DNA from 2 places in the Gordonia rubripertincta genome. Region 1 is predicted to be linked to the other one. Evidence: riboswitches for the same ligand, from Rfam matches in the RefSeq annotation. Region 1 holds a riboswitch; the other holds the start of a gene.
What was found. Region 1 has a riboswitch for cobalamin ahead of RVF83_RS14290 (CbtB domain-containing protein). Riboswitches for the same ligand answer to the same signal wherever they lie in the genome.
Positions count from the first base shown of each region.

Region 2: linked by a shared signal. The riboswitch ahead of RVF83_RS10655 (FecCD family ABC transporter permease) and the one ahead of RVF83_RS14290 (CbtB domain-containing protein) in region 1 are both predicted to bind cobalamin.

Region 1 covers NZ_CP136136.1:3,135,666-3,144,739, reverse strand. Annotated here, with positions in the region: gene RVF83_RS14305 (acyl-CoA dehydrogenase family protein) at 1-1,118, opposite strand, end outside; gene RVF83_RS14300 (histidine phosphatase family protein) at 1,245-1,736, opposite strand; gene RVF83_RS14295 (CbtA family protein) at 1,755-2,582, opposite strand; gene RVF83_RS14290 (CbtB domain-containing protein) at 2,618-2,851, opposite strand; cobalamin riboswitch at 2,888-3,066, opposite strand; gene RVF83_RS14285 (ATP-dependent helicase) at 3,077-7,711, shown strand; gene RVF83_RS14280 (DNA-formamidopyrimidine glycosylase family protein) at 7,704-8,495, shown strand; gene RVF83_RS14275 (pyridoxamine 5'-phosphate oxidase family protein) at 8,578-9,000, opposite strand.
Region 2 covers NZ_CP136136.1:2,341,400-2,350,473, reverse strand. Annotated here, with positions in the region: gene RVF83_RS10695 (oxygenase MpaB family protein) at 1-1,197, shown strand, start outside; gene RVF83_RS10690 (TIGR04338 family metallohydrolase) at 1,222-1,740, opposite strand; gene RVF83_RS10685 (YhjD/YihY/BrkB family envelope integrity protein) at 1,789-2,691, shown strand; gene RVF83_RS10680 (DUF2786 domain-containing protein) at 2,712-3,542, opposite strand; gene RVF83_RS10675 (VOC family protein) at 3,618-4,076, opposite strand; gene RVF83_RS10670 (helix-turn-helix domain-containing protein) at 4,073-4,555, opposite strand; gene RVF83_RS10665 (excalibur calcium-binding domain-containing protein) at 4,577-4,849, opposite strand; gene RVF83_RS10660 (L-lactate dehydrogenase) at 4,958-5,911, opposite strand; cobalamin riboswitch at 6,040-6,221, shown strand; gene RVF83_RS10655 (FecCD family ABC transporter permease) at 6,309-7,346, shown strand; gene RVF83_RS10650 (ABC transporter ATP-binding protein) at 7,346-8,173, shown strand; gene RVF83_RS10645 (ABC transporter substrate-binding protein) at 8,170-9,074, shown strand, end outside.

The DNA.
Region 1 (9,074 bases):
GCCATGTAGCCGTTGCCGCCGAACAGCTGGACGGCCTCCATCGCGACGTCGGTCGCTGCCTTGGAGGAGTAGAGCTTCATCGCCGACGCTTCCGACAGACTCAGCGGCTTACCTGCCTTGCCGCGCTCGATCGCACTGAAGAGCATGTTCTGCACGTTGATCCGGGCGATCTCCATCTCTGCGAGCTTGAGCTGGATGAGCTGGAACTGCGCGATCTCCTGGCCCCACAGCTTGCGCGTCTTGGCGTAGTCGATCGACAAACGCTGGGCCTCGTTGATGATGCCCAGCGAGAGCGCGGCGATGCCGACGCGCTCGGCGGTGAAGCCGGCCTTGGCGCCTTCGGAGCCGCGGGAATCCTGACCGGTGTCCTCGGTCTCGCCGAGCAGGCGGTCCTTGCCGACCCGGACGTTGTCGAAGAACAGCTCGCCGGTGGGTGAGCTCATCATGCCCATCTTCTTGAACGGCTTGCCCTGGGTGAGGCCGGGCATCCCCTTGTCGAGGACGAAGGACAGCACCTTGCGGTCACGCATGGGGGTGCCGCTGCCGTCGTCGAGCTTGGCGAACACGACGATCGTGTCGGCGTACGGACCGTTGGTGATGAACGTCTTCTGGCCGTTCAGGATGTAGTCGTCACCGTCGCGGCGGACGGTGGTCTTCATGCCGCCGAGGGCGTCGGAGCCCGAATCGGGTTCGGTGATCGCCCAGGCTCCGACCTTCTCCATGGTGACCAGCTCGGGCAGCCAGCGCTTCTTCTGTGCGAGCGTGCCCTTGCCGCGGATCGTCGAGGCGGTCAGGCCCATACTCACACCGAGCGAGGCGACGAGTCCCAGGCACACACCCGCGAGCTCGATGTTGACCATCATGAACATCGAGCCGCTCATACCGCCGCCGTCGCCGGAAGATTTCTTCTTCTCCCCGTTGGCCTCTGCCTCGAGCTCTTTCTCGAGGGCGTCCTTGGCCATCGCGTCGACCCCGAAGGTCGAGAGCAACTTGCGGGTGATGTCGTACGGAGGCAGCACGCCGGACTCGAGCTCATCGAGGTGTGGCCGGATCTCCTTGTCGATGAACGCGCGCAACGCGTCCCGCACCATCAGATCTTCTTCGGACCACTCGAACATCGTCACTCTCCCCAGACAGTGCCCGCCGGGGGCGAACACGTTTCAGTTTTGCCGACTCAACTGTGTCAGGAGTCACTCACGATGTCTAGGTACGTCTGCACAGATCTGTTTCTTCAGGGGGAATTCTCAGGGGGCCGGCCAGGTGTAGAGCGTCGCCGGCCGGACCTCGACCCGGAAGTACCCCGCGGCGTCGTCGCACAGAAGCGCTTGCGCAACGGGCATCGCCACGACGACGGGCACCTCGCCGATCTCGCTCCCGACCCCGTCGCGCCAGGCGTGTATCCGGCGTACGAACTCCTCGACGGTCTCGCCGCCGTGGGGCCGCGCCGCCGGGTCGGTGAAGAATGCGGCGAGCTCGCTGGGGTCGATCTCCTCGGGCGCGAGTCCCGCCCAGGAGCCGACGTCGAGTGTCCTGAGTGCGTCGTCGACCGCAGGCCGCCCACCGAGGAGTAAAGCGCTCTCGAGGGCCGCGGTCTCGGGTCCGCAGGCGGTCACCGGTCCGGCGACCGACGCGGGAAGCGCTTCGATGTCGCGTCTCCCACGATCGTCCAACGACGCATCACCGCCGAAGCGCACCGATCGGTTGGGACCGGTGCGCCCGGCGGTGATGACCTGCATGAGAACGACCGTGTCCGGTCAGTTCTGTGCGGCGTCGACCGCGCTGGAGGTGGTCGGATTCTTCGACCGCGCCATCGCGCCGAGGATCAGCGCGAAGGTCACCGTCAGCACCGTCCAGAGGATGACCTGGTTGGTGATCGTGTACACGCGGAAGTCGGCGACGACGTCTGCGGGGAAGCCGGGGAACACGATCTGGCCGGCGTCATTGCGCACCGGCTCGGGTACCTCGTCGAACGACGGCAGCAGTGCGATGGTGATCCCGACCGCGATCACGTAGGCGGCACCGCCCACGACGGCCGACACCAGCCCGCCGATCCGCGGACGCAGCCAGAGCGCGAGTACGACGGCCGCGATCGCCAGCACCACCGACGCGATGGTGATGGTCAGGAATGCACCCGTCCGCTCCCCGATTGTGTCGTCGTCCCCGACCGCCGGCGGGTTCGCCGGGTAGGCGAAGAACGGTACGCCGAACACGGCGACGAACCCGATCGCGCCGAGCACCCCGGCGACCGCGCGGGCGTCGGTGGCCGGGTACCGGTTGCCGAGGTAGCTCCACAGCACGGTGAAGGCGACCGCGAAGAACGCGCCCATGCACAGCGCGAACGCCACGTTGCCGACGCCGGCGCCGAGGTTCTCCTGCATGGCGCGGGTGAAGACCTCACCGCCCTCGCCGTGCGAGTGGCCGCCGGCGGCGTGCGCCAGCGCCTCCTCGGCTTCAGAACGTTCCCCCTCGTAGTCGACCGCCTTCGACACCACGGGCTCGAGGTAGAACCGCGCGAATACGAACGAGATGATGCCGGCGATCAGGCCGGAGAGCAGACCTGCGCCGATGAACTTCTTCTCCATGTGAACTTGTCCCTACCGATTCTCGTCAGGTCGACTCAGTGGCAGGGAAAGCCGAGAAAGTGGCGGGAGTCGTGCACGAACTCGTGCACGTAGGTGTTCTCGCCGAAGACGGACACGACACCTTGGTCGTAGCCGAGGAAGTAGTACGCGAGCCCGGCCAACAGCACGGTGAGGCTCAGCCACAGCGCCGCGCTCGCGACCGAGAGGTTCGGTACCGCGAGGGAGCGGGGTGAGGTGGAAACTGCTTCGGACGTACGGGGACCCGTCATGGAATTGTCCTTTCGCCGATCTCGCGTCGGAGAGTTGTGGATCAGATGGCGCCGGCACGGCATCCTGACTCACGTCTTCTCTGGGGCACCGTCGAATCCCTCGACCGCGTCCCCGAGTCGGCGTTCACAGTGGCGCGACCGTTCCGGATTCTCACCGGATTCCCCGTACAGGCGTGTGTCGACTGTATACCCCGACCTGTCACACATGTGAGACATAGTGGATAGATGGCCCGCCCCTCGGTTCTCGATCGATTCACCGCCCCCACCCGGCGATGGTTCACGGGAGCGTTCACCAAGCCGACCGCAGCCCAGAAGGGCGCCTGGACCTCGATCGCCGACGGCGCCAACACCCTCGTGATCGCACCGACCGGCTCCGGCAAGACCCTCGCGGCCTTCCTGTGGGCGCTGGACCGGCTCGCCGCCGACTCCGGTGGGCGTCGTCCGGGAACCAAGGTCGTCTACGTCTCCCCGCTCAAGGCCCTGGCCGTCGACGTCGAGCGCAACCTGCGCGCACCGCTCACCGGGATCACCCGCGCGGCGCAGGAACTGAACCTCCCCGAGCCGAACATCACGGTCGGCGTCCGCTCGGGTGACACCTCCGCCGCCGACCGCCGCGCGCTGGTGAAGACGCCTCCCGACATCCTGATCACCACACCGGAATCGCTGTACCTCATGCTGACCTCCGCGGCACGGGAGAGCCTCACCAACGTGGAGGCGATCATCGTCGACGAGGTCCACGCAGTCGCCGCGACCAAGCGCGGCACACACCTCGCGCTCACCCTCGAACGCCTCGACGAGCTCCTCGACAAGCCCGCCCAGCGGATCGGATTGTCGGCGACCGTACGGCCGCCCGAGGTGGTCGCCGGGTTCCTCTCCGGCTCGGCGCCCTGCCAGGTGGTGAAGCCCAAGGCCGACAAGACCTTCGATCTCCGCGTCGACGTGCCGGTCGAGGACATGGCGAACATCCCGCCGGCACCCGGTCCCGAGGGTGCGGACTCCGCCGAACTCGACGACGCCTTCTCCCCCACGGCCGGATCGTTGTGGCCGTACGTGGAGGCGTCGATCGTCGACCAGATCGAGGCCAACCGGGCGACGATCGTGTTCGCGAACTCCCGGCGCCTCGCCGAGAAACTGACCGCGCGGCTCAACGAGATCCACGCCGAGCGGCAGGGTGTCCCAGCCGAGGCCACCGCCAACCCGACGGTCGCGGGCGGGGCTCCCGCGTTCGTGATGGGCAGCGGGGCGAGTTCGGGTGCCGAGGCGGTTCTCGCGCGGGCGCACCACGGTTCGGTGAGCAAGGAGCAGCGCGCTCAGATCGAGGACGACCTCAAGGCCGGTCGTCTCTCCTGCGTGGTGGCGACCAGCTCCCTCGAACTCGGCATCGACATGGGTGCCGTCGATCTCGTGATCCAGGTCGAGGCCCCGCCGTCGGTGGCCAGCGGCCTGCAGCGCATCGGCCGCGCCGGCCACCAGGTGGGCGAGATCAGCCAGGGCATCCTCTACCCCAAACACCGCACCGACCTGCTGCACTGCACGGTCACCGTCGGGCGCATGCTCGACGGTGCGATCGAGGAGATCAAGGTCCCGCAGAACCCCCTCGACATCCTCGCGCAGCAGACCATCGCCGCGGCCGCCGTCGACGATCTCGAGGTCGACCACTGGTACGAGGTCGTGCGGCGGGCGGCGCCCTACCGCGATCTCGGACGTGGGGTCTTCGACGCGACCCTCGACCTCATCGCCGGGCGGTTCCCCTCCGACGAGTTCGCCGAACTCCGGCCGCGGGTCAACTGGGACCGCGACGCAGGCGTGATCACGGGACGCCGCGGCGCCCAGCGGCTCGCCGTGACCTCCGGCGGGTCGATCCCCGACCGCGGGCTCTTCGGCGTCTTCATGGTCGGCGAGAAGTCCACACGCGTGGGCGAACTCGACGAGGAGATGGTCTACGAGTCGCGGGTCGGCGACGTGTTCGCCCTCGGCGCGACCAGCTGGCGCATCGAGGACATCACCCACGACCGCGTCCTGGTGTCGCCCGCGTTCGGTCAACCCGGCCGGTTGCCGTTCTGGATCGGCGACGCCATCGGGCGTCCCGCCGAACTCGGCGCGGCGATCGGCGCGTTCACCGGGGCCATCGCCGATCCCGGCAAGCTCGACACCCATGCCGAGCGTCTCGGACTCACCGAGAACGCCCGCACCAACCTCGCCACCCTCATCGCCGAACAACGTGAGGCGACCGGTCACCTACCGACCGACCGGACACTCGTCGTCGAACGGTTCCGCGACGAACTCGGTGACTGGCGAGTGATTCTGCACTCGCCGTACGGCCTGCGCGTCCACGCGCCGTGGGCGAGCGCCATCTCCCAGCGCCTCCTCGCAACACTGGGCATCGAAGGTGCCACCACCGCGTCCGACGACGGGATCATCCTGCGTCTCCCCGACACCGACGACGCACCCCCGGGCGCCGACGTCTTCCTCCTCGATCCCGACGAGGTCGAACAGCTCGTCACCGACGGTCTCGCCGACTCGTCGATGTTCGCCTCCAGGTTCCGCGAATGTGCCGCGCGCGCACTGCTTCTACCGCGGCGCGATCCCGGCCGGCGCGCACCGCTGTGGCAGCAGCGCCAGCGCAGCGCCCAATTGCTCTCCGTCGCATCCAAGTTCCCCGACTTCCCGATCGTCCTCGAAGCGGTGCGCGAGTGCCTGCAGGACGTGTACGACCTCCCGGCACTGCTCGACCTGCTCGGCCGCATCCGTTCGCGCCGGATCCGCGTCGTGGAGACCGAGACCGCGAGCCCGTCGCCGTTCGCGGCGTCGCTGCTGTTCGGCTACGTCGGCGCCTTCATGTACGCCGACGACGCGCCGCTCGCCGAACGCCGAGCCGCAGCCCTGTCCCTCGACACCAGCCTCCTCGCGCAGCTGCTCGGCCGCGTCGACCTCCGCGAACTGCTCGATCCCGGGGTCATCGCCGAGGTCATCGCCCGCCTGCAACGCCTGTCCCCCGACCGGCAGGCACGTGACGCCGAGGACGTCGTCGACCTGCTCCGCTGGCTCGGACCCCTGACCACCGATGAGGTGGAGGAACGGTACCGGGGAGAAGCGGCGGTGGCCGAGGTGCTGGCCGATCTGCACCGCAGCGGGCAGATCATCTCGGTCAACCACAACCGGCGCGCGCTGTGGGCGTCGATCGACGACACCGCGCGGCTGCGCGACGCACTCGGAGTCCCGGCGCCGATGGGTATCCCGGCCGTCTACCTCGAACCGGTATCCGACCCGGTCGGCGACCTCATCGGGCGCTACGCCCGCACCCATGGACCATTCACCGTCACCGACGCGGCGGCGTCCCTGGGCATCGCCACCGCGGTCGTCCGCGACACCCTCGCCCGCCTCGCCGCGGAACGACGCGTCGTCGAAGGCGATTTCCTGCCCGAGACCGGTACCGCCGACCCGGCCCAGGGAGCGGCACCGACCACTCAGTGGTGCCACACCGACGTCCTCGGTCAGATCCGGCGCGGGTCGCTGGCCGCGAGCCGCGCCGAGGTCGCACCGGTCGGCACCGAGGTGCTCACCCGATTCCTCGTCGAATGGCAGCACGGTTCACCCGGCACCCAACTGCGTGGCGTCGACGGCGTCGCGACCGTCATCGACCAGCTGGCCGGCTACCCACTGCCGGCGTCGGCCTGGGAGTCGCTGATTCTGCCCGCGCGTGTCTCCGATTACGCACCGTCCATGCTCGACGAACTGCTCAGCAGCGGCGAGGTGCTGTGGTCCGGACACGGGCGCATCGGCAACGCCGACGGTTGGGTGGCCCTACACCCCGCTGACGTGGCCGCCTTCACCATCGCCGAACCCGACACCATCGACACCACCACCGTGCACAACGCGATCACCAACGCACTCGAACCCGGTGGCGCCCTGCGGTTCCCGCAGATCGCCGGGGACATCAGCACCGGCACCACCACCCCGGCCGCGGACATCGAATCCGCGCTCTGGGACCTGGTCTGGGCAGGCCAGGTCAGCAACGACACGTTCGCGCCGGTCCGCGCACTGCTGCATCCGCGGCGCAATCCGACGACGCCACGGTCGGCGCCCGCGCACCGGGCTCGGGGACGGGCACCCCGGCTCCGCGCCGGGCGCCTCTCCGCGCGCTACCTGACCGAACACGCCTCCGGGCCACCGGTGTCGCCGACCGCGAGCGGACGCTGGTTCGCGCTGGACCGACCAGAGATCGACCCGACCATCGCCACGCAGGCGCTGTGCGACCAACTGCTCACGCGCTACGGCGTGATCACGCGGGGCAGCGTCACCGCCGAGGAGGTGACCGGCGGATTCGCCCGGGTGTACAAGGCGCTCACCGTCTTCGAGGACAACGGCCAGGTCCGCCGCGGCTACTACGTCGACGGTCTCGGCGGCGCGCAGTTCGCCTCCCCGGCCACGGTCGACGAATTGCGGCGTCACGCCCTCCCCGACCGGAAACCACCGCGCGAGGCAACGATCCTCGCGGCCACCGACCCGGCCAACCCGTACGGGGCAGCGCTGGAGTGGCCCCGGTCCCGCGACGCCGACGCCGGACACCGCCCGGGCCGCAAGCCCGGCGCACTGGTCGTGCTCGTCGACGGCGAACTCGTGTGCTTCGTCGAGCGGGGCGGCAAGACGCTGCTGACGTTCACCGACTCGATCCCCTCGCTGGAATCCGCCGCCGGCGCACTGGTGGCACTTGTCCGCGCCGGTCGCATCTCCCGACTGACGATCGATGCCATCGATGCGGAACCGGTGCGCGGCACCGACTTCGGGAAGGTCCTCGTCGAAGCCGGTTTCTCCACGACCCCGCGCGGCATCCGACTCCGGTACGGAACCCATGCCTGAGGGCGACACCGTCTTCGCCGCGGCCGCGCGACTGCGCCAGGGGTTGGCGGGCCGTACCCTCACGTCGACGCAGTTCCGCATCCCGTCGCTCGCGACGTCGGACCTGTCGGGACGGGCCGTCGTCTCCGTCCGGTCGCGGGGCAAGCATCTGCTCATCGACATCGGCGAGAGCGAGCCCGGGGCGGGGGACGCGCTCAGCATCCATTCGCATCTGAAGATGGAGGGGGTGTGGCACGTACACCGCCGGGGCCAGAAGTGGCGTCGCCCTGCCTATCAGGCGCGCGTCGTGTTGCGGACCGACGACCACGAGGCCGTCGGCTTCGACCTCGGCACGCTCGAGCTGCTCGCCGACCCGGACGCCGCCCTCGCATACCTGGGACCCGACCTGCTGGCCGACGACTTCGACCGCGAGGAGGCGATCCGACGCCTCGGCGCCGACCCCGACCAGACCATCGGTGCAGCACTGCTCGACCAGCGCCTGATGGCCGGTGTCGGAAACGTCTTCCGCAGCGAGATCTGTTATCTCCGTGGCGTTCTCCCGACACGCCCGGTCGGCGAGGTGGACCTCGGTCCGATGGTCGACCTCAGCCGACGTCTGTTGTGGGCCAACCGGATGCGCTCGGCCCGGACCACCACCGGCCAGACGTCACCGAACGGGCGGATGTGGGTGTACGGCCGCAAGGGACAGCTGTGCCGCCGCTGCGCGACGATCATCAGACGCGGCGAGATCCCTTCGACCGGTGGCGACCGGTCCATCTACTGGTGCCCGCGCTGCCAGACCTGACGCGCAAACCCACCCCTTTTCCGTAGGTCCGCCCCCGGCGAGGGGGCCGGGTTTACGGAAAAGGGGAGGGTTTGCGGCGGGGTCAGACGGGATAGCGCTCGGGTTCTGGGCCGAACTCGAAACGGCGGGCGGTGATCTCCTCGACGGCGATCTCCACGTAGTTGTATTTCACCGTCGCGATCCACGGGCGCAGGGGCAGCTTGTCGGCCGCCTCGATGTCCTTGAACGACGTCAGGACGCGGGCCGTTCCCTTCGCGACGACGCTCCAGCCACCGGTGTCGGTGTGGGCGTCGGTCTCGAACGCCACCCGGTTGTTGACGACGAGCTCGGAGAGTTTCGTCCCCTCACCGGTGCGCAGCGTGATCTTGCCGTCCGCGGCGTGGTAGTTGACGGGGAAGATGTCGGGTGAACCGTTGACGCTCAACGCGATACGACCCAGCTCGGCGGAGCCGAGTAGTTCCCATGCCTCTTGCGGGCCGAGGACCTGAACCGGAGTCTCTGTCATGACCAGTCCCTTCTCTCCCCCACCCTCGATCCTGCCTCGGGGACGTCGGACCGAACAGAGGCCAACGGCCCACT
Region 2 (9,074 bases), 790 kb from region 1:
ATCCCCTCGCGCCACCCGGACGGTCCGTGCAAGATCCCGATCGGCCTGCGTCTCGTCGCGCCCATGCTGGGCCTGCGCAAACCCGACCGCGAACTGTTCCATCATCTCGGTGAACTCCTCACGGTCGGTGACGAACCGGCGGATCGTCTGGTCGAGTGGATGCACACGGCCGGGATGGCGCAGGCACGCCCGCTGTTCGAGCGAGCGTTGGTCAAAGGGATCGACTCGATCGACGACGCACCGGTGCCGCTGCGCGAGTTCTTCGTCGAGGTGGAGGCCGTTCCCGACTGGGTCGACCGGGACCTGATCGAGAAGGGCGCGCGCGTGATGCGCAGCGGTGGCGCCGACGGCCTGTACGTCGCACGTGACGTCGCCCTGCTGGGCGGCTACCAATTCGCCGGCTTCAACCAGACCCTGCTGCGCACCGGCGCCCTCGAAAAGGGTTCCAACACAAGGTTTGCCGAGACCACGCAGTGGGCGACCGACGTCATCACCGAGAACGGTCTGCTACCACAGGGAGTCGGTTACCAGTCGACGCTGCGCGTCCGCCTGATCCATGCGATGGTCCGACGCCACGTAGCCGCGCTCCCCGACTGGGATGCCGACGCCTGGGGACTGCCCATCAACCAGACGGACATGGCTGCGACACTCGTCGGAGCGCTTGTGTCGCCGAGTCTCGGCGTGGTCATGATGGGACTCGTCAACCGCCCCAGCGAATACGACGCCGTCGCACACCTCACGCGGTACGCCGGATGGTTGCTCGGCGTCCGGGACGAGTTCCTACCCACGAGCTTTCGCGACGCGATCCGTGTGCTGCTCCAGACCTCCTACGTTCTCTCCACGCCTGACGAGACGACCAGGCAGCTCTCGGTGCCGATGGCCGACGATCCGTTGCAGTGGAACTACTCGAGGTTTCCGAAGGTGCGTCGCAAGATCGCACGCGCACAGCACCTCTCGGTGACGAGCGGGTTCCTGGGTCCGGCCGCGATGCGCACGCTCGGACTGCCGTTCGTCCCACCGTGGTATCCGGTCATCCGGTTCCCGGTGAACATCATCCGATCGATTCAGGCGCAACGCCCGGGCGGACGCGAACGCGCGGCGATCCGCGGCGCCGCCGAACAGCGCGAGTTCATGAGGATCATGACCGGCGGCGAGGCCACGATCGGGCACTCGGCGAGGAAGATCACCGGGCACTGAAGTCGGCCGGCCCTGGAGATGTTGTCAGCCGATCCCGGAATCGGCGAGCACCACGCGGAACACGAACGCCGCCTCCGGTCCGAGGACGAGGCCCACGAGCTCGATGAACGTGAGCACGAAGCCGCGTCCGTGACCCGGCCCCTTGGAGTCGTCGAGGTGGTGGGCCAGCTCGTGGAGCACCACGAGTTCTCGGAGCGCCCACCGGCCCTCCGCCGACGACGGGATCGCGATCTCCGCGCTGAGCAACCTGTCGTCGGCGGCGGTCGTCGACCGGGCGTAGTGCGCCGAACTCTGGCCGCGTCGCTCACGCACCGACACCGGCTCGGATGCGCGCGGGAACCGCGACCGCACACTCGGCAGCTCCAGCACCCGTCCCACGTAGTCGCGCACCGCGTCGATCGAGGCGAACCGGGCCTCGGCGGGCAGCGTGAGTTCGGTCCCGGCCAGCTGCACGGTGCGCGAGGAGGACGCGGTGTCGAAGAGCCGGAAGACGAGACGCTCGGCGTCGTAGTACCGGGCACGCCCGGTGTCACGCGGACTCACGGCATCACCAATGATGATGGGGGTCCGCTGTAGCCGATGGGAGTCTTGATGCGCCGTCCCGACCTGCACGCGTTCGGCGAACGTGTGCTGCGACTGCCCGGCGCGACGCTGAGCCTGCGCATCCTCATCGACATCGCGCGCGGTGACATCACCGACCGTGCGATGACCCTCGCCGCGCAGGCCTTCACCTCGATCCTGCCCATCGTCATCCTGCTGCTCACGCTCCCGGGCAGCGACTTCGTCGACGACGCCCTGAGCGGACTCGGCATCCCGGTCAGCAAGCTCGACCACAACTCGGTGGACAACCCACAGTCGTTCGCCACCTTCGGGATCATCGGCGCACTCATGACCATCGCCGGCGCCACCTCCCTGTCACGTGCTCTCGGCCGAATGTATGTCGCGATCTGGGGCGTCACCAAACTGCCGTGGCGAGCCTTCTGGCGCTGGCTGATAGTGCTGTTCCTCATCCCGGCCGCGGTCACCGCGCAGGGGCTGTCGACCGGCCTGCACGCCGAGACGCTGTTCGGCATCTACCTCGGCGGCAGCGGACTCCTCGGGATCGTGCTGGTCTTTCTCGTGACCGTCACGATCTGGTCGGCCGCCTTCACCGCGATTCCCCGACTGCTGGTGTCCACCCAGGTCCCGCTGCGGCTCCTCGTGTTGAACGGGGTGGTCACGGGCCTGCTGATCACCGCACTGCTGGCGGGCAGCCGGATCGCGCTGCCCACGCTGGCGTCGGGAACCATCCGCTATTTCGGCACGCTCGGCATCGTGTTCGTCGCGATCAGCTGGCTGTTCGTGTTCGCCGCGATCCTGGTGGTCACGGCCATCGTCGTGCACGGTGTCGCCACCGACCCCGGACGTGTCGGCAGCCGGGTTCGGCGGTGGGCGGGGACCCCGACCCCGTTCACCCCGTCCCCGTCGGTCGCCTGGTACGACCGGCCTGACTGAGCACAGCGACTGACCGCGCCTCAGGCCTCGAGAGTGCCTCGGGCACCGCCGAATTCACGGTCGGCGCCGATCTTGGCCCGACGCCCCGCCCGGTCCCCCGCCTTGCGGGCGGCCTCCGAGTAACCGGCCGACGCACTCGACGCCCGCCACGTACCGCGAGCGGTGGACTCGGTCTTGTAGAAGTCGGTGACCTCGAGTTCCTTGTTGCGCAGCGCGAGCGCGGTCGAGCGTTCCGGTTCACCCGAGCGCCGTTCGGCGGCGAGTGCGTCCTCGCGGGCGGCGTCGCGGGCCTCGGCGAGACGTTTGCCGATGCGTTCGGCGAAGGCCGACTGGAAGTTGAGTCGGGCGGTGATCGGCGAGAGCGGCTTCTCCTCGATCACGCGTCGGGCCCGCCAGCCGCTGCCCCTGGTGACGACCCGGGCGAAGGTCTCGCCCTTGTACGCCCCCGACCGCAGGTAGGCATCGCTGGCGGCGACCATCTGGATGATCAGCGACGTGTAGAGCGCCTCGCAGGCGTCGATGTCGGCTTCGTATCCGTAGGCGAGGACGAAGGTCGAGTTGCTCGCGACGTCGACCGTCACGTCGTTGGCCATGGTGATCGCCACGAACAGCTGCACGTAGGTCCGCAGGCCGCGCTTGCCCGGCTCGCCGATCTTGATCTGCCGCGAGATCGGGGTGACCTTCTTCCGGGCGGCCGGATCGTGCGCGCGGGCGACGGCGAGATCGATCGACGACGCCGTCGCGAGGCGTTGTGCGGCCTGCATGAACGTCTCGGCCTCATGCTCGTTGTCGGTGTTCTCCGCCTGTCGCAGGAGGGCGGAGATCCGGGTGAGCAGCTTGTCGTCGCGCATGTAGTTCAGACTATCGGCGCGCCCGATCGGTTCCATCGGACTGTAAACGCGCCGGGAAGTCCAGGTCGGAGCACGTCAGCTGCCCGGCGCCCAGCGGGCGATGTCGTCGTCGTTCACGATCCGCTCCTGGGCGCCACGCTGGGTTGTCCGGAGGTTGTTTCCGAACGGATCACGGAGGGCGCAGTCGATGCCGTAGGGCTGTTCCTCGGGGTCCTGGGTGAACTCGACACCCTTCGCGACGAGGGCGGCGTGCGTGCCGCGGCAGTCGTCGGTCGAGAGGATCGTGACCGGCATTGCGCCCTGCGTAACCAGGTCGCGGATCTTGACCACGGCGTCGTCGGAAAGCGATGGCCGCCCGGGCTTCTCGAGCAGGATGAGGCGGCCCGGTTGTCCGGGCGGCGCGACCGTCAGCCACCGCATGAACCCCAGGTCGAAGTCGGTGTCCACGGCGAACCCGAGCTTGCCGACGTAGAAGTCGAGCGCGACGTCCTGGTCGAGGACGTAGATGGAGTGGATGTCGATGCCGGTGATCATGTGCCCGACGATACGACCGCCGCGTCGGCCGGCGCTTCTCCGAAATTGCTCGACACCGGGAGCGAATCAAGCGGGTCGAATCCAGGCGGGTTCACCGGTCTCGTCCAGCGCCGCACGAAGCATCCCGGCACGGGTACCGGGGAAACGCGCCGGCGGTATGCGGTCGGACTGCAGCCGATGATCGCGGTGAAGGTCCGACCGAAGGTGCCCAGGCTCTCGTAACCGACGCTACGTGCGATGTCGGTCACCGGTGTCGTCGTGGTGCGCAGCGCGGCGCAGGCACGTTCGACGCGGCGTCGTTGCAGGTAATGGCGCGGGGTCTCGCCGAAGACTGCGCGGAATCGCCGGATGAAATGCGACGAGGACATGTGGGCGACGCGGGCGAGCGACGCGGTGTCCAGCGGTTCGGCGTACGACCGGTCGATCAGATCCCGGGCGCGCAGGAGTCGGCGATTCTCGTCCTCGCGCGGGGTGAACACGTCACCCAGTGTGACTCGCCGTCAGTGCTTCTCGCAGGCGATGCCGTCCTTGTCGCGGTCGCTCTTGGTGTTGGCGTCGTAGAGGTCCTGGTCGACGGTGAAGTTCGTAACCGGCGTGCCGGAGGTCGAGTCGACGGCGCCGGGCTCGCCGACGCCGTGCGGGTAGTCAGCGTTGAGTGCCGCGCAGTTGGCGTAGTCGGTCGCCGCCGATGCAGGTGCCGCCACCATCAGCGGCGCGAACGCCATCGACGCCGCAGCGACAAAACCCACAACCGTCTTCCGCGAACCACTCATCGTCGAACCTTCTCTTCCACCGATGTGACCAGGTGAAACTACCCCGGCGAGGATGCCGCACCGGCATCGAGCACCGAGATTGGTCCACCCGATGGACAGTGCCTGCCCCTACAACCCGAAGCGCGCCTGCATCCCGCGCAACGTGTCCGCCGACGCGAGTAGCCCCGCCTCTTCGTCCGGCGACAGCGGCACCTCCAGCCGCGTCTGGGCGCCCCCGCGGTCGACGACGGTCGGCAGCGACAGGCACACGTCGTCGAGTCCGGGGAATCCGGAGGCGACCGTCGAGACCGGGAGCACCCGGTGTTCGTCGTTCAGCACTGCTTCGACGATGCGGGTGGCGGCGAGACCGATGGCGTAGTTCGTGGCTCCCTTCCCCTCGATGATCGCGTAGGCGGCGTGCACGACCTCGTGCCGGATACGTTCCCGCGCAAGGGCATCCATCTCCGGGCGCCCCGGGAGCGGTTTCCACGACGTCAGCGGCACCCCGCCGATCGTCGCCGACGACCACAGCGGGATCTCGCTGTCGCCGTGTTCACCGACGACATACGAGTGCACGCTCTGCACCGCGACCCCGCAGTGTTGTGCGACGAGGAACCGAAGCCGCGACGAGTCGAGCACGGTTCCCGACCCGAACAGCTGATTCGACGGCAGGCCGGTGATCCTCTGTGCCGCATGGGTGACGACGTCGACCGGATTGGTCACCATGAGGTAGATCGCGTACGGCGCGACCTCGAGCACTCTCGGCAGAATGGTGCGCGTCAAACCGATTGTGGCCTCGGCCAATTCGAGTCTCGACTGGCCCGGCTTCTGCTTGGCGCCGGCGGTGAACACGACGACGTCGGCGTCGGCGCACACCGAGACGTCGTCGGACCCGATGATGTCGGCGCGTGGCACGAACTCCAGCCCGTGGGAGAGGTCGAGCACCTCGGCGGTGACCTTGGCGGCCTTGATGTCCAGCAATGCCACCGTGCGGGCGACCCCGCGGATCAGCGCCGAGTACGCGATCGCGGTGCCAACCGCGCCCGCCCCGATGATGGCCAGTTTCGTGGGTCGTCCGTCCATCGGATCACCGTCCGCCTCGGTTCGATTCGCACCTGCCCGTTGCCTGTCAGCGCCCAGCCTAAGACCTCCGGGCATCCCTCGCCCGCCGATGCGCGGGCGGGATGGCGGTCCTCGATGTCCGTATTGCTAACCTCACCGATGAAAGCGGTCGCACCTGCACAGGCGGGTGCCAGGGAACCTGGTGCGAATCCAGGACTGGCGCGCAGCGGTATGGGGGACGGACCCGACATCAGGCCACTGGGGCAACCCGGGAAGGCGTCGGGTTCGAACGAACCCGAGTCCGAATACCTGCCGTTCTCGTCGAGTCCACCCGGCGTCTCGCGCACAGATGCCCAGACCAAAGGCAGTTCCACACGTGTCCCGTCCTCCCGACGGCACGACGACGCTCGCCACCGCCATGTCGGTACGGCGACTGCCGTCGTTGCCTCTTGCCCTGATCCTTCTCGCGCTCACCCTGGTGAGCATCGCGATCGCCACGGCTTTCGGTGCCGAGACCATCCCCATCGGCGACGTCTGGCGAACCGTCGCGGGCCGTCTGCGCGGCGATGAGCTCGACGCCGCTCACTCGGTGATCATCTGGGATCTCCGTTTGCCGCGTTCGGTTCTCGCGGCCTTCGTCGGCGCCGGCCTGGCCCTCGCCGGCGCCGTCATGCAGGCCCTCGTCCGCAACCCGCTCGCCGAGCCGTACCTGTTGGGGGTGTCGGCCGGGGCGGCGGTGGGTGCGACCGCTGTGATCACACTCGGTTCCTTTGCCGCACTCGGCGTCTGGGCGTTGTCCGGCGGCGCCCTGATCGGCGCCCTCGCAGCCTCGGTCACCGTGTACGCGGTCGCCCGGGCGCAGGGCGGACTGACCGCCCTGCGTCTGATCCTCTCGGGGGTGGTCCTGTCCTCGGCATTCATGGCGCTGTCCTCACTACTGGTGTTCACCGCCGCGGACCCACATGCCGCCGACAACGTGATGTTCTGGATGCTGGGCAGCGTCGCCGGCGCAACCTGGGCGAAAGTGCAGATCGCGGGGGTCGTCGTCGTGGTCACGGTGTTCGCCATGCTCGCGATCCACTCCTGGCTGGACGCCTATGCAGCCGGCACCGACACCGCGACGTCCCTCGGGGTTCCGGTGCGCGCCATGCGAAACGCGTTGTTCGCGGTCCAGGGTCTCCTGGTCGGCGTCTTGGTCGCGGTCGCGGGCGGAATCGGATTCGTGGGATTGATCGTGCCGCACGCCGCGCGCTTGCTGGTCGGCGCGACACACCGGGCGATGATCCCCGTCGCGGTCTGCGGCGGCGCGTTGTTCCTCGTCTGGGTCGATGTCATCTCACGAGTGGCCGCGTCACCCCGCGAGATGCCGCTGGGCATCGTCACCGGACTGATCGGCGCACCGATCTTCCTGTTCCTGATGGGACGCCGCCAGTACGTGTTCGGCGGTGGGTCCTGATGGGTGCCACCAGACGTTCGATGTCGTTGCGCGCGAACGCGGTCGGCTGTCGTCGAGGTGGACGGGCGATCCTGCGCGACGTCGATCTCGACGTCCCGGCCGGAACCCGGGTCGCCATCGTGGGCCCCAACGGTGCGGGTAAGACCACGTTGCTCCGAACCCTGTGCGGCCTCGAGCAACCGACAGACGGGCGTATCCGGTTGGGCGACGACGATCTCGGTCGACTTCCGGCGCGGCGTCGTGCGCTGTCGATCGCCGTGGTCGGCCAGGATGAACACCCGTCGGCCGAACTCACGGTCGCAGAAGCGGTGGGCCTGGGGCGCACGCCGTACCGATCTGCCTGGGCCACCCGCAATTCCGACGACGACGCGATCATCCGGTCGGCCCTGGAGCAGGTGGGACTGGGCGGCTGGGAACACCGCTCGTGCACGCACTTGTCCGGCGGTGAGCGCCACCGGGTCGTCCTCGCACGCGCGATCGCCCAGCGGACCCCGATTCTCGTGCTCGACGAGCCGACGAATCACCTCGATGCGGCCTGGCGACTGCGGCTGATGCAGATCCTCGACGACCTCGAGGCGACGGTCATCGCCGCGATGCACGACCTCGACCTCGTCCTCCGCCACTTCGACGCCGTCGCCGTCGTCTCCGACGGCGGAATCACCGCGCACGGCCCGCCGGTCGAGGTGCTGACCCCCGATCTGCTGGCGTCGGTCTTCGACGTGTCCGGCACCGTCGTGCCACATCCCGAGACCGGTCTCCCGCATCTACTGCTCGACTCCCCCACCTCACCTGCACCGCAGGTCTTCACCACCAAGGAAAACCGATGAGACACACCATCACCCGATACGCCACACTCGCTCTCGTCCTGGGCATCGCAGCGGGCTGCGGCACCGAATCCGACGCGGTCGCAACCGACAGCGTCACCGTCACCAACTGCGGTGCCGAGGTCACCTTCGATCAGCCTCTCGACCGGCTGTTCGTCAACGACGGCGGGATGATCGCGATCGCGCTGGCAGCCGGCGCACGCGACAAGATGGTCGCGGTCAGCTCGCTCGCCCGTGACAAGGACGTCCTCCGACTCGAATTCGGCGCGCAGGTGGACACGTTGAACGAGGTCGCCACCGAGCAGCCGACGCTCGAGAACATCGTCGGGGCCAAGCCTCAGGTTCTCTATGCCGGCTACAACTACGGCATGAGCGAGTCCCGCGGGATCACTCCCGAGATCCTGGCCTCCCACGGGATCGACGTCTACCAGCTGTCCGAGGCCTGCCGTCAGGTCGACGGAGAAGCACAGCGCGGCACGATGGATCCCTGGGTCGCGCTCGACACCGACCTCCGCAACATCGGCACCATCACCGGTGATCCCGAGCAGGGCGCGGCGGTCGCCGACGACATCTCCGATCGCCTCGGAAAGCTCCGTGCTGCACCGCAACCGGCAACAAAGCCGACCGTCTTCGTGTTCGACAGCGTCTCCGACACGATCTTCTCGTCGGGCTCGTTCGGTGGCCCACAGGGCATCATCGACGCCGCCGGTGCACGCAACGCGACCGAAGACGTCCAGGACACCTGGACCGCGGTCAGCTGGGAGCGGATCACCACCGCCGACCCGGATCTGATCGTGTTCGTCGACTACCCCGGGCAGTCGGTTGAGCAGAAGATCGACGCACTGCGCGCCAACCCGGCCAGCCGCAACCTCAAGGCCGTGCGCGAGAACCGCTTCGTGAACCT